One region of the Desulfitobacterium chlororespirans DSM 11544 genome, then DNA from elsewhere that is predicted to be linked to it. Evidence: riboswitches for the same ligand, from Rfam matches in the RefSeq annotation. Region 1 holds a riboswitch; the other holds the start of a gene.
What was found. Region 1 has a riboswitch for cyclic di-AMP ahead of BUA14_RS19385 (C40 family peptidase). Riboswitches for the same ligand answer to the same signal wherever they lie in the genome.

Region 2: it holds a riboswitch for cyclic di-AMP, as region 1 does, so the genes downstream of both, eam (glutamate 2,3-aminomutase) here and BUA14_RS19385 (C40 family peptidase) in region 1, are expected to answer to the same signal.

What each region holds. Positions count from the first base shown of each region.
Region 1 covers NZ_FRDN01000013.1:1,849-7,054, reverse strand. The annotation lists gene BUA14_RS19395 (helix-turn-helix domain-containing protein) at 1-61, shown strand, start outside; gene BUA14_RS19390 (APC family permease) at 145-1,515, shown strand; gene BUA14_RS19385 (C40 family peptidase) at 1,670-3,100, opposite strand; cyclic di-AMP (ydaO/yuaA leader) riboswitch at 3,103-3,238, opposite strand; gene BUA14_RS19380 (nuclease-related domain-containing protein) at 3,431-4,348, shown strand; gene BUA14_RS19375 (secondary thiamine-phosphate synthase enzyme YjbQ) at 4,299-4,697, shown strand; gene BUA14_RS19370 (DMT family transporter) at 4,770-5,206, shown strand, end outside.
Region 2 covers NZ_FRDN01000005.1:341,589-346,794, forward strand. The annotation lists gene mnmL (tRNA modification radical SAM protein MnmL/YtqA) at 32-1,000, shown strand; gene BUA14_RS07485 (hypothetical protein) at 1,079-1,273, opposite strand; gene eam (glutamate 2,3-aminomutase) at 1,333-2,574, opposite strand; cyclic di-AMP (ydaO/yuaA leader) riboswitch at 2,679-2,806, opposite strand; gene BUA14_RS07495 (GntR family transcriptional regulator) at 2,985-3,590, shown strand; gene BUA14_RS07500 (histidine kinase) at 3,658-4,938, shown strand; gene BUA14_RS07505 (holo-ACP synthase) at 4,959-5,206, shown strand, end outside.

The DNA of each region.
Region 1 (5,206 bases):
AGAGCGCCGATTAAGAAAACTTTCTTTTGCCGTTATGCCGGGAGATGAGACGAAAAAGTAAAAAATAGTCGCGCCTGTTATTGAATTGTGGCAATATTTTTGCTAAAGTTGTGGCTGTGACATCATTATGGAGGAGTGCTGCTTATGGATTATGAGCTACAGAAAAAGTATGGTTTATTCACCGCGATTGCCATGGTTATCGGAATTGTTATCGGAAGCGGCGTGTTTTTTAAAGCGGAGAAAATCTTGCTGGCTACCGGCGGGGATCTGCCCCTGGGTATTTTGGCCTGGGTGATCGGCGGCATGATCATGATTGTCTGTGCCTATGTATTTGCTACTATGGCGACACGTTATGAAAAGGTCAATGGGGTCGTGGATTACGCTGAAGCCACCATGGGCCGGGGCTATGCCTATATTTTGGGCTGGTTTATGACCACAATTTATTATCCGGCCATTACCTCCGTATTGGCCTGGGTCTCAGCCCGCTATACCTGCGTTCTCCTGGGGTGGGATATCGTAGGTGCGGAAGCGATGGCTATTGCAGGCTTCTACTTGGTGGGAAGCTATGCTCTCAATGCTTTGTCCCCGAAATTGGCGGGAAAATTCCAGGTTTCCACCACGATTATTAAGTTGATCCCCCTGATTTTAATGGCTGTCCTGGGGACCGTTACCGGGTTAAGCAACGGTGTTTTGATTAAGAACTTTACCAGTGGCGTTATCGCTGATGTATCAACCGCCAATCCTTTGTTTACCGCTGTGGTGGCCACTGCTTTTGCTTATGAAGGCTGGATCATTGCCACCAGTATTAATGCGGAATTAAGAGATGCCAAAAAGAATCTTCCTCGTGCCTTAACCTTTGGCACGATGTTTGTCGCTCTAATTTATATTTTATACTACACCGGGCTTGCCGGTGCCGTGGAAAACAGCGTGATCATGGAAGGGGGAGAAACCGGAGCCAAGATTGCCTTTTCTACAGTCTTCTCTAATCTTGGCGGGTCCGTACTCTTTGTGTTTGTGGTCATCTCCTGCTTAGGAACCCTTAATGGATTAATGCTGGGATGTACCCGGGGATTTTACTCCCTGGCCGCCAGAAATCTTGGTCCTCAGCCCCATATCTATAAGAATATTGATGCCAACACCAATATGCCGACCAACTCCGCCATCATGGGACTGTTATTTACGGCAGGGTGGCTGCTCTATTTCTTTGGCGCAAACTTGGTACCCATTCATGGCTCGGCTCCCTGGTTTGGCCCCTTTAGCTTTGACAGCTCGGAGCTCCCCATTGTCACACTGTACGCTATGTATATCCCCATCTTTATGATGATGATGAAAAAGGAGCAATCCTTAAGCGCCTTTAAACGGTTTATTATGCCTACTCTGGCGATCTGTGCCTGCGTCTTTATGGTCATCGCTGCTGTTTATGCTCACCGCTGGGCGGTTCTCTACTATCTAATCCTTTTTATAGTGGTTATGGCAGTGGGCGGAATGTTCTATTTTACTAAAAAGCCTCACTAGAGATATTTTTCAGGAGATCACACCTTCTTTAAATCACGGGAAGGTGTTTTTTTCTGTGGTGCTGCCTGAGGGGCCGGAGAGCCCTATTAATTAAGCCAGGAGCTTGTCCTCTCGGAACAGCCCCTGGCTTTAAGAAATCTTAATGGTCAGGCAACTAGTAACGGCGTGCTCCCAAATAGCGGGGGCCATAAAAGCTGTCGCTTACTCCGGAAACCTTAACCCCACTTCCGGGATTGGAGGCGTGAACAAACTTGCCGTTACCGATGTAGATACCTACATGAGAGGCTCCGGAAGCATAGGTGCTGAAGAAGACCAGATCTCCCGCTTGTAAATTATCTTTGCTCACAGATGAACCTGAATTGAATTGATCATAGGAGGTTCGGGGAAGGGAGATCCCGGACCCGGAATAGATGTACTTGGTAAAGCCGGAGCAATCAAAACCACTGGTACTGGTACCTCCGAAAACATATTTCGCACCTTGAAAGCTGAGAGCCCGATCGACAAGGGAAGAACCGTTGGCACTGCCCCGCGAGGTGGCAGAGGCTACATTGACTGTTTGCTTGCTGGGACCTTTAGAGACGACTTCATCAACGGGTTTCTCGACAATCTTCTCATCGAGAACTTTTTTGGCTACCTCGACACCGTTTCTCTGCTCATAAGAATAGGTTACAATTTTGGAACCGTTACTGCCTTTAGTGACAACTTTAGTTTGGCCCGGGTTAAGTTTATAATCAGTTTTAGTGACTACGTCATAAGGAATGATCTCCTGTCCGGAATATGTACCTTGGCTTACGACAGTCAGATAAGGTTCAACAGTGACAAGTTTGAGCACATCTCCCGGTTTGATCACAGTGTCTTCAGTTGCCCCGGAATTCCCGGCCAAAACTTCGGCGGTCAACATATTATTTTTGCGGGCGATCAACCACCAGGAGTCTTTTTCCTCTACAGTATATTCTTTTGTGGTAACCTGGCCTTCGATGAGCTGTTCATAAGCCAGCTCCAGGGAGGTCATTTGGCTGGGCTGAATGGAAACCTTTTCAATGGTTACTTCTTCTAAGAAGCTGACGGAAGTGATCTTGTTTTCATCGCTGGATTTGGAATAGTACTCTTCGTATTCTTTAAGTAATTTGTCCGCGTCTTCTTTACTGGGTAAATAAGCTATGGGGGTTCCATTGGCCAGAACTTTGTAGCCTTCCAGATAATAGCTCAAAGAGTCGGCTAAGTTTTCTTCCTTGATTTCAGACTCTTTATAAGCGCTGTTTTTGATGCGGACACTTTCATAGTTGATCTGGTCCCGTGTCTTGGCAACGACACCATAGGGCTCCCCTTTTTCCTGGAGGTATGTATCCACAAGGGTTTGTCCGCTAAGGGAGTTTTCCACATAGCCCACTTGCTGGCCGTTGATCATCACAGCCGCCGCAGTGGTCGTCGTTAGAAAATAAAATCCTAAGCTGCCGGTCAGGACAAGGGTAACTGTCAAAGAACCAAGAACACGAGGCGATTTCCAAGAAATGTTTTTTGCAATTTTTTGAACTTGATCGGACGCAGAAGTCTTGAATTGAGACAAGCTTTCCTTAAAATGCATGCTCAGACACCTTTCTTAGCCTACGGGGTTAGTTGACGGATTCGGGCGAAAGTGTAAGCCCTACGCACAGGAAGTGCGATTCACCCCAGAAATTTAGTCCCCCGCTCTAGGATACCCCAGATTAGGCTTTTATTATAAATGCACGTATTTTTATTCTGATTCGACATCAAGTTCTAAAGTTCCTTCATTAATACTTTATGAAATACGTGGAAATTCATTACATATTTTGGGGTGAAAGGATTCAGAAGTTAGTTATTCACCTTGGAATATGGTAAAATAGTGGCATGCTGTAAGCCAATAATGGAGCAATTGATGACTAGGGGGATAGCTTTGTTCTTTTGGAATCGAAAAAAAGCAACAAAAAAAATATCTCCTGAACCGGAAGCGGCTCAGGAGGTTTGGCAAAGGAAGAAATATAGAACCAATTATTATACTTATAACTGGGCAAAGGAAAGAGGCTCCTTGCGGAGCAAGAAACAACGCAAACATGAAATAGGGGAATATAAGCTTGAAGTGGGGCTTGCCCACTTACCAAGATGCTTTCGCCGGCTGAGCAATCTCCTGTTAGGAACCAAGGGCCGCTTCCACCAGATTGATCATGTTCTGATCTCTCCTTATGGAATTTTTCTTTTAGAAGCCAATAATTTATCGGGACTGATCGTAGGGGAAGAAAAGGAACCCAAGTGGTATCAGGCGATTACCTGGAGGGTGAAGACCTTCCCCAATCCGATCATGGAGAACCAGGTCCGGGTTCAGGTGCTGCAGGAGCTGGCGGGGCTTGATAAAACTATTCCCGTGTTTTCCTATGTGACCTTTAACCGGAGTTGCAATCTGAAAGTTTTTTCGGGTGTGGTCTTTTATGATATAGATCTGCCGGCTTCAATCCTGCAACTGGCCCAGAATCAGCCTGCGGTGCTCAGTGATGAGGAGATCCTTGAGATTGTGGAGAGGATAGAAAAAATCAATCTGACCGATCTGGGCCTGCGCAATGAGTATGCGGCCCGTCAGCGCCGGGAAAGAATGCAGTACAGACCCAAGTATGGAGATATTCGCTGCAGTATTTGTCAAAAGGCTGTTAACGAGCGCATGGCCCGCTATTGTTTAAACCGGTCTGAAAAATTCGCCTGGAAAATCTATTGCGAAAAGCATCAACGGGAAATGACCCGGGTGGTGAGACGGGAAGGGGGGAGAGAAGAACATGGTCCATACCCTGAACCTACAGACTCAAAAAAGGAATCAATGGATTGATATTACTTCTTTAATAGAAGGTTTTTTGCAAAATTTCCAGTTCAAGGATGGGGTGGCAGTGATTTATTGCCCTCATACCACGGCGGGAATCACGATTAATGAGAATGCCGATCCCGATGTTTGCCGTGATCTTCTGAGGCGGCTGGATGAGCTCTGCCCTTGGGATATGGCTCAGGATAGGCATGGGGAAGGGAATTCGGCAGCCCATTTGAAGGCCAGCCTTATAGGGAGCTCTCAGACCGTCATCGTTAAGGATGGCCGGCTGCTTTTAGGCCGCTGGCAAGGGATTTATTTTTGTGAATTTGATGGTCCCCGCTCCCGGCAGTGTTTTGTGAAGTTTATAGGTTGAACGAGCCGGATTATTAAAAAGTGAAGGGCAAAGGCAAGTACCCGATTGGAAGCAAGTACTTGAAAGAGAATAATGAATGAACTTATAGTTGAAAAGCGTGAAGAAAAGGCTCAAGGTATCAGGACAAAAGCTGTCAGAGGGACGATACTGACGCTTATCGGCGGGATTAGCTGGGGTTTTTCCGGTGCCTGCGGACAATACCTTTTTTCGGTGAAGGGCATCGACCCTCATTGGGTTACCGTAGTACGGATGCTTACGGCGGGACTGCTCTTATTTTGTTTGGTTTTATTTAAATACAGGGAGCAAATGGTCGGGTTGTTCAGCAATAAAAAGGACCGCTGGACCCTCATTGTTTTTAGTATATTTGGGCTGATCGCCTGTCAATATACCTATTTATTGGCCATATCTCACAGCAATGCGGGAACGGCAACGGTGCTGCAGTACTTGGGACCCTTATTGATTATGATTTTCGTTTGCGGAATGGACAGGCGGCTGCCCACGAAGACAGA
Region 2 (5,206 bases), on a different contig from region 1:
CTCAGCCGAGGAAATGGGAGGCAATACCAAGTTGAGTTACGGTAGGGAAGAAAAATCAAACTTTAATTGGCAAAATGGGGATAAACGTTATTTCACTTTAAACCAACATTTGCGCCATGTTTTTGGTGACAAAGTGTTCAAGGTATCCCTTGATGCAGGATTTACCTGTCCTAATCGGGATGGCCGGGTTGGAACGGGAGGCTGCATTTATTGCAGCGCGAGAGGTTCCGGGGACTTTGCCGGTCAGGCGGAGCAATCGATTCATGAACAATTCTGTGAAATCAAGGAGGTCATGAACCGGAAATGGTCCAGTGCCAAATATCTGGCTTATTTTCAGGCTTATACCAATACCTATGCCCCACTGAAGCGCTTGCGGGAGGTCTATGAGCAAGCTTTGGCGGAGGAGGGAGTGGTCGGTCTGTCCATTGCCACCCGTCCGGATTGTTTACCGTTTGAGGTGCTCGATTATTTGGAAGAGCTCAATCAGCGAACTTATCTCTGGGTGGAGCTGGGCCTGCAAAGTATTCATGATCGGACCATGGAATGGGTGGGGAGAGGACATACTTATAAGGATTTTCTTCAGGGTTTGGATAAGCTCCGCCGAAGAAACATACGGGTCTGTGCCCATATGATTTATGGGCTGCCGGGGGAAACCCTTGAGGATATGTTCAGCTCAGCACAAACTTTAGCCAAACTCGATGTGCAGGGAGTTAAGCTGCATCTTTTGCATGTGTTGCAGGGTACACCTTTGGCTGATATCTATGAGCAGAGCCCTTTTCCCTTACTCACTCAGGATGAGTATATCCAGCTGATTTGCGATACACTGGAGATCCTGCCTGAACAGACGGTTATTCACCGCTTGACTGGAGATGCTCCCCGAAAGGATTTGCTAGCCCCTCTGTGGAGTCTGAAAAAATGGGAAGTCCTTAATGCCATTGACCGGGAACTGGAAAGAAGGGGAACATGGCAGGGGAAAAAGGTGCAAAATAAAAACGGCTGACACCACCCATTCAATTAACGAAGTGGAATTAGCCGTAACTAGTTTAGCAACACAAGTTTTTGGACTTTGGTTAGATTATTAACCTTTCTCGAATAGTTTGGTGTGACTTTGAACATGGGGATAGTATGGATTCGCCGGAGAGGAGTCACTCTTATCCCGTTGAGAAGGAGTTCTAAGGGCAGGCGCTAAAGAGAGATAGCGCTTTAAGCTGTCGGTATGGGTCTGGAGGATGGCTTGATAAACTGGGTCAGGGGTTAGTTTTTGTGAATTCATACCGATTCCTCCTAACATAATTATTTGGACTTATTATTTCACCTTAGGTGGAAATTAGTTTAATGATTAGGATAATGCACAACTTTACCTTCCCAGGTTCTTATGACTGCTTCTTCATCGTTTAGGGAAATAAGGTATTGTGGTAAGATGGGGGTTTTGCCACCGCCTCCCGGGGCATTAATAATATAGGTCGGAATGGCCAAACCGGAGGTGTAGCCGCGTAAGCTTTCCATAATTCTTAACCCGTCCTGAATACGGGGAATAAAGTGGCTCGTGCCTTTAACATTTTTGGCGTGGAAAATATAGTAGGGGCGAACGCGAATTTTAAGAAGTTCTTGGTTAAGGCGTTTCATAATCTCTGGTTGGTCATTGATTCCTTTGAGAAGAACTGCTTGGTTGCCCAAGATGACTCCCGCTTTAATTAAGCGATCAGCAGCTTTTTTGGTTTCCTCAGTCACCTCTTGGGGATGATTGAATTGAGTATTGATATAAAGGGGTGGATATTTTTCAAGAATAGCGCAGAGCTCATCGGTAATGCGCATGGGCAGAGTGACGGGAACCCGGGTGCCGATACGTTTGATCTCCACATGCTTAATTTCATGCAATTCCCCCAATAACCAGTCCAGCATTTGATCGCTGAGAAGGAGGGCATCGCCGCCGGTGACCAGCACATCCCGAATCTCTGGATTGGAGCGTATATAATCCAAGGCGGCCTCCAGGTTAGCACGAGTTTCATGGAGGTCAATTTCACCGATATTCCGTCGGCGTTGGCAGTGCCTGCAATACATAGCACATAAATTGGTTACATTAATAATGAGGCGATCCGGGTAACGACGTGTGATGCAAGGCGCAGGGGATGTATACTCTTCTCCCATGGGATCTACTTCTCCGGAATCGTCGAGGATTTCTTCCACAGAAGGGAGACTTTGCAGACGGATGGGATCCCGAGGATCATCTTTATTGATCAGGCTTAAATAATAGGGTGAAACAGCCCAACGATAGACCTTGCCTACTTCGTTGATTTCATGTCTTTGCTTTGGGGTTAGGGGAAGCAGGGTGCTCAAGTTCTCAGCATCCTGAATGCGGTTTTTAAGCTGCCACTTCCAATCCTGCCAATCCTCCAGGTCGGCATCCAACTGATCCAATATAAAGTCTCGGTTTTCATTAAATTCTTCGCTCAAGGCAAGGCCGCAGGGAATCGTTTCTTTGCGCTTGTTGTAGGATTGAACTTTTTGTTTTAATTCCAAAGCCCTTGCTTGTGAAGCCTGTCTTGGGTTAGGGGGGAGAAATTCTACTGCCATAATGATTGCCCTCCTCTATTTGCAGATATAAAATAAGTCTTCAGAATCAAAAAAGAACCTCTCGGTTCCCAAGAAAAAGCATATTACATAATCAGGTGTTTACGCCTCATGTGCTTCAATGCTTACGAGGTTAGCTGACGGGTTCGAGCTGAAACATGCTCTACGTTTAAAACGATTCACCCCTGAATTGGTTCCCCCGTTTTCCCCTTGGGAAATTAAGCCCATATTAAGTTGCATAACTAACAACTTAATAGTATCATATGGGTTGGTGGCAGTCAATTGTATATTTTGTACATATGTTTATTTTGTATATAGGTTATCTTAGTAAAATTTATTGTGTAAGAATTTGTAGCTTATTTTAGTAGCAGAATTAAAGGTTAATGATAAGATGAATCAAGGAGAGGAATCCGATGGAATATAATGCACGTTATCAGGAAATTGCGATAGATATTGCTCATTCTATCGTTATGGGAGAATACCGGGAAGGGGAAAAAATTCATGGACGCTCTACTTTAGCGGGGCGTTATAATGTATCTCCGGAGACTATCCGGCGCTCCATTGCTATCCTCCAAACGATGGGCGTAGTCATGGTAAGCCAAGGGGTAGGGATTACGGTAGTCTCCAAAAGCATGGCGGAAAAATTTATGAGGGGTTTTGACCAGAAAGCAGAAATTCAGGTCTATTTTGATGAACTGAAAAAACTTATGGAACAAAGACGTGAGATCGATCAGAAGATCGATGCCCATCTCACCAAAATCGTGAACTATACAGATCGTTTGGCCAGCCGTTGGATGGATGTGGCCGAAATTGAAATCGCCAAAGGCTCCAGCGCCAAGGGCAAAACTTTAAGTGATTTAAAATTGAGGGAGAAGACAGGTTTAACGGTTGTGGCTGTGGTCAGAGGGGGAATCGAGCAATTTTCTCCGGGAGCGGAGTTTATCCTGGACGACGGAGATATCCTGCTGGCGGTAGGCTCTGAACAAGGTAAAGAAAAACTTCAGGAAATCCTTCGCTAGAATACAGGAAGTGGATAGCCATCTGTCGAAATTCTCTATGAATTCTAGAGGACATGAGGGATGATGGATGATCTTTGAAAGCATAGTCATACTCGGCGTGGAGTTGATGCTGGTCTTAGTAACAGGCCAGATGAATCTGTTAATTTTATTTTTAATCGGTAATACATTTTTTCTTTTATATCACTTAAATCTGGAATATAAAAAAGCTGCCCGGCAGGCCACAGAGCGAAACGCGGAACTCAGCTTTAAAATAGCCAACCAGACCCTTCCTTACTTGCGCCGGGGGCTTAATGAACAAAACGCAGAGTACATCGCTAAAATCATTCAAGAGATTGGCCAAGTGGCGGCTGTTTCGATCACAGATTGTGAAAAGCAGCTGGCCTATTTGGGTGTGGGATGCGATCAGCATCATCCGGGAGATAAGATTCTTACCCGGGCAACCCGGGATGTGATCCAATCCGGGGTTTATAAGATAGTGCGAACGCAAAAAGAGCTGAATTGCCCCAGACAAAACGTCTGCGATTGTCCACTGGCAGCGGCTGTCATCGTACCTCTGAAGTGTCAGGGGGAAGTAGTGGGAACCATGAAGCTGTATGAAACTAAGGATGGGCAGCTCTCATCGGATCTTATTCGCTTAGCTCTTGGGATGGCTGATCTCCTGGGGATTCAGATTGAATTAGCAGAGCTTGATCACCAGGCGAAACTGGCTGCGGAAGCACAACTGAATGCCTTGCAAGCTCAAATCAATCCCCATTTCTTTTTCAATGTTCTCAATACTATTATTGCCACCAGCCGTACCAGCCCCAATCGTTCACGACGATTGCTGATTCATCTTGCGGAATTTTTCCGCAAGGCCCTCAAATCCCACGGAAGCTTGATTACTTTGCGAGAGGAAATGAGCTTTGTCAAGACCTACTTAATTCTCGAAAAAGCTCGCTTTGGGCGTAAGCTTCATTTTAAAGGAGAGATTCCCGAAGAGCTCATGGATGCTTTGGTCCCGCGTTTAAGCGTTCAGCCCCTGGTGGAAAACGCCGTTAAACATGGGATTACGGAGAAAATCGGCAATGGAGTCGTCTCCGTGAAAGTGGAGCAAAAAGGTCAGGAGCTGTATATTATTGTGGGGGATGATGGCGTGGGAATACAGCCGGAACGTCTCCAGGAAGTGTTAAAACCCGGTGTTGGTTCAGGTAATGGAGTGGGCATGGCTAATGTCCATGAACGTTTAATTGGTCATTATGGTGAGGAGTATGGTTTGCAGATTGAGAGTCAACCTAATATCGGCACGACTGTAACCATGCATTTGCCCTTAACCACGATGGAAGATGAGGATATGTTGGAAAGGGCGTAAGGATTTTTAGGAGGTTTATAATGATCCCAGGAGTGGATATTGTCGAAATTCAGCGCTTTGCTAAAGCTTGTGAGCGAACACCTAAGCTTCGGGAGCGTTTGTTTACGGAACGTGAAATTGAGAATTTACAGCATAAAGCGATATCCAGCTGGGCGGCGCGTTTTGCGGGTAAAGAAGCGGTCCTTAAAGCTTTAGGGACAGGACTAAGAGGTCTTTCCTGGCATGATATTGAGATCCTCAGCAATGATTTAGGGGAACCTGCTGTATT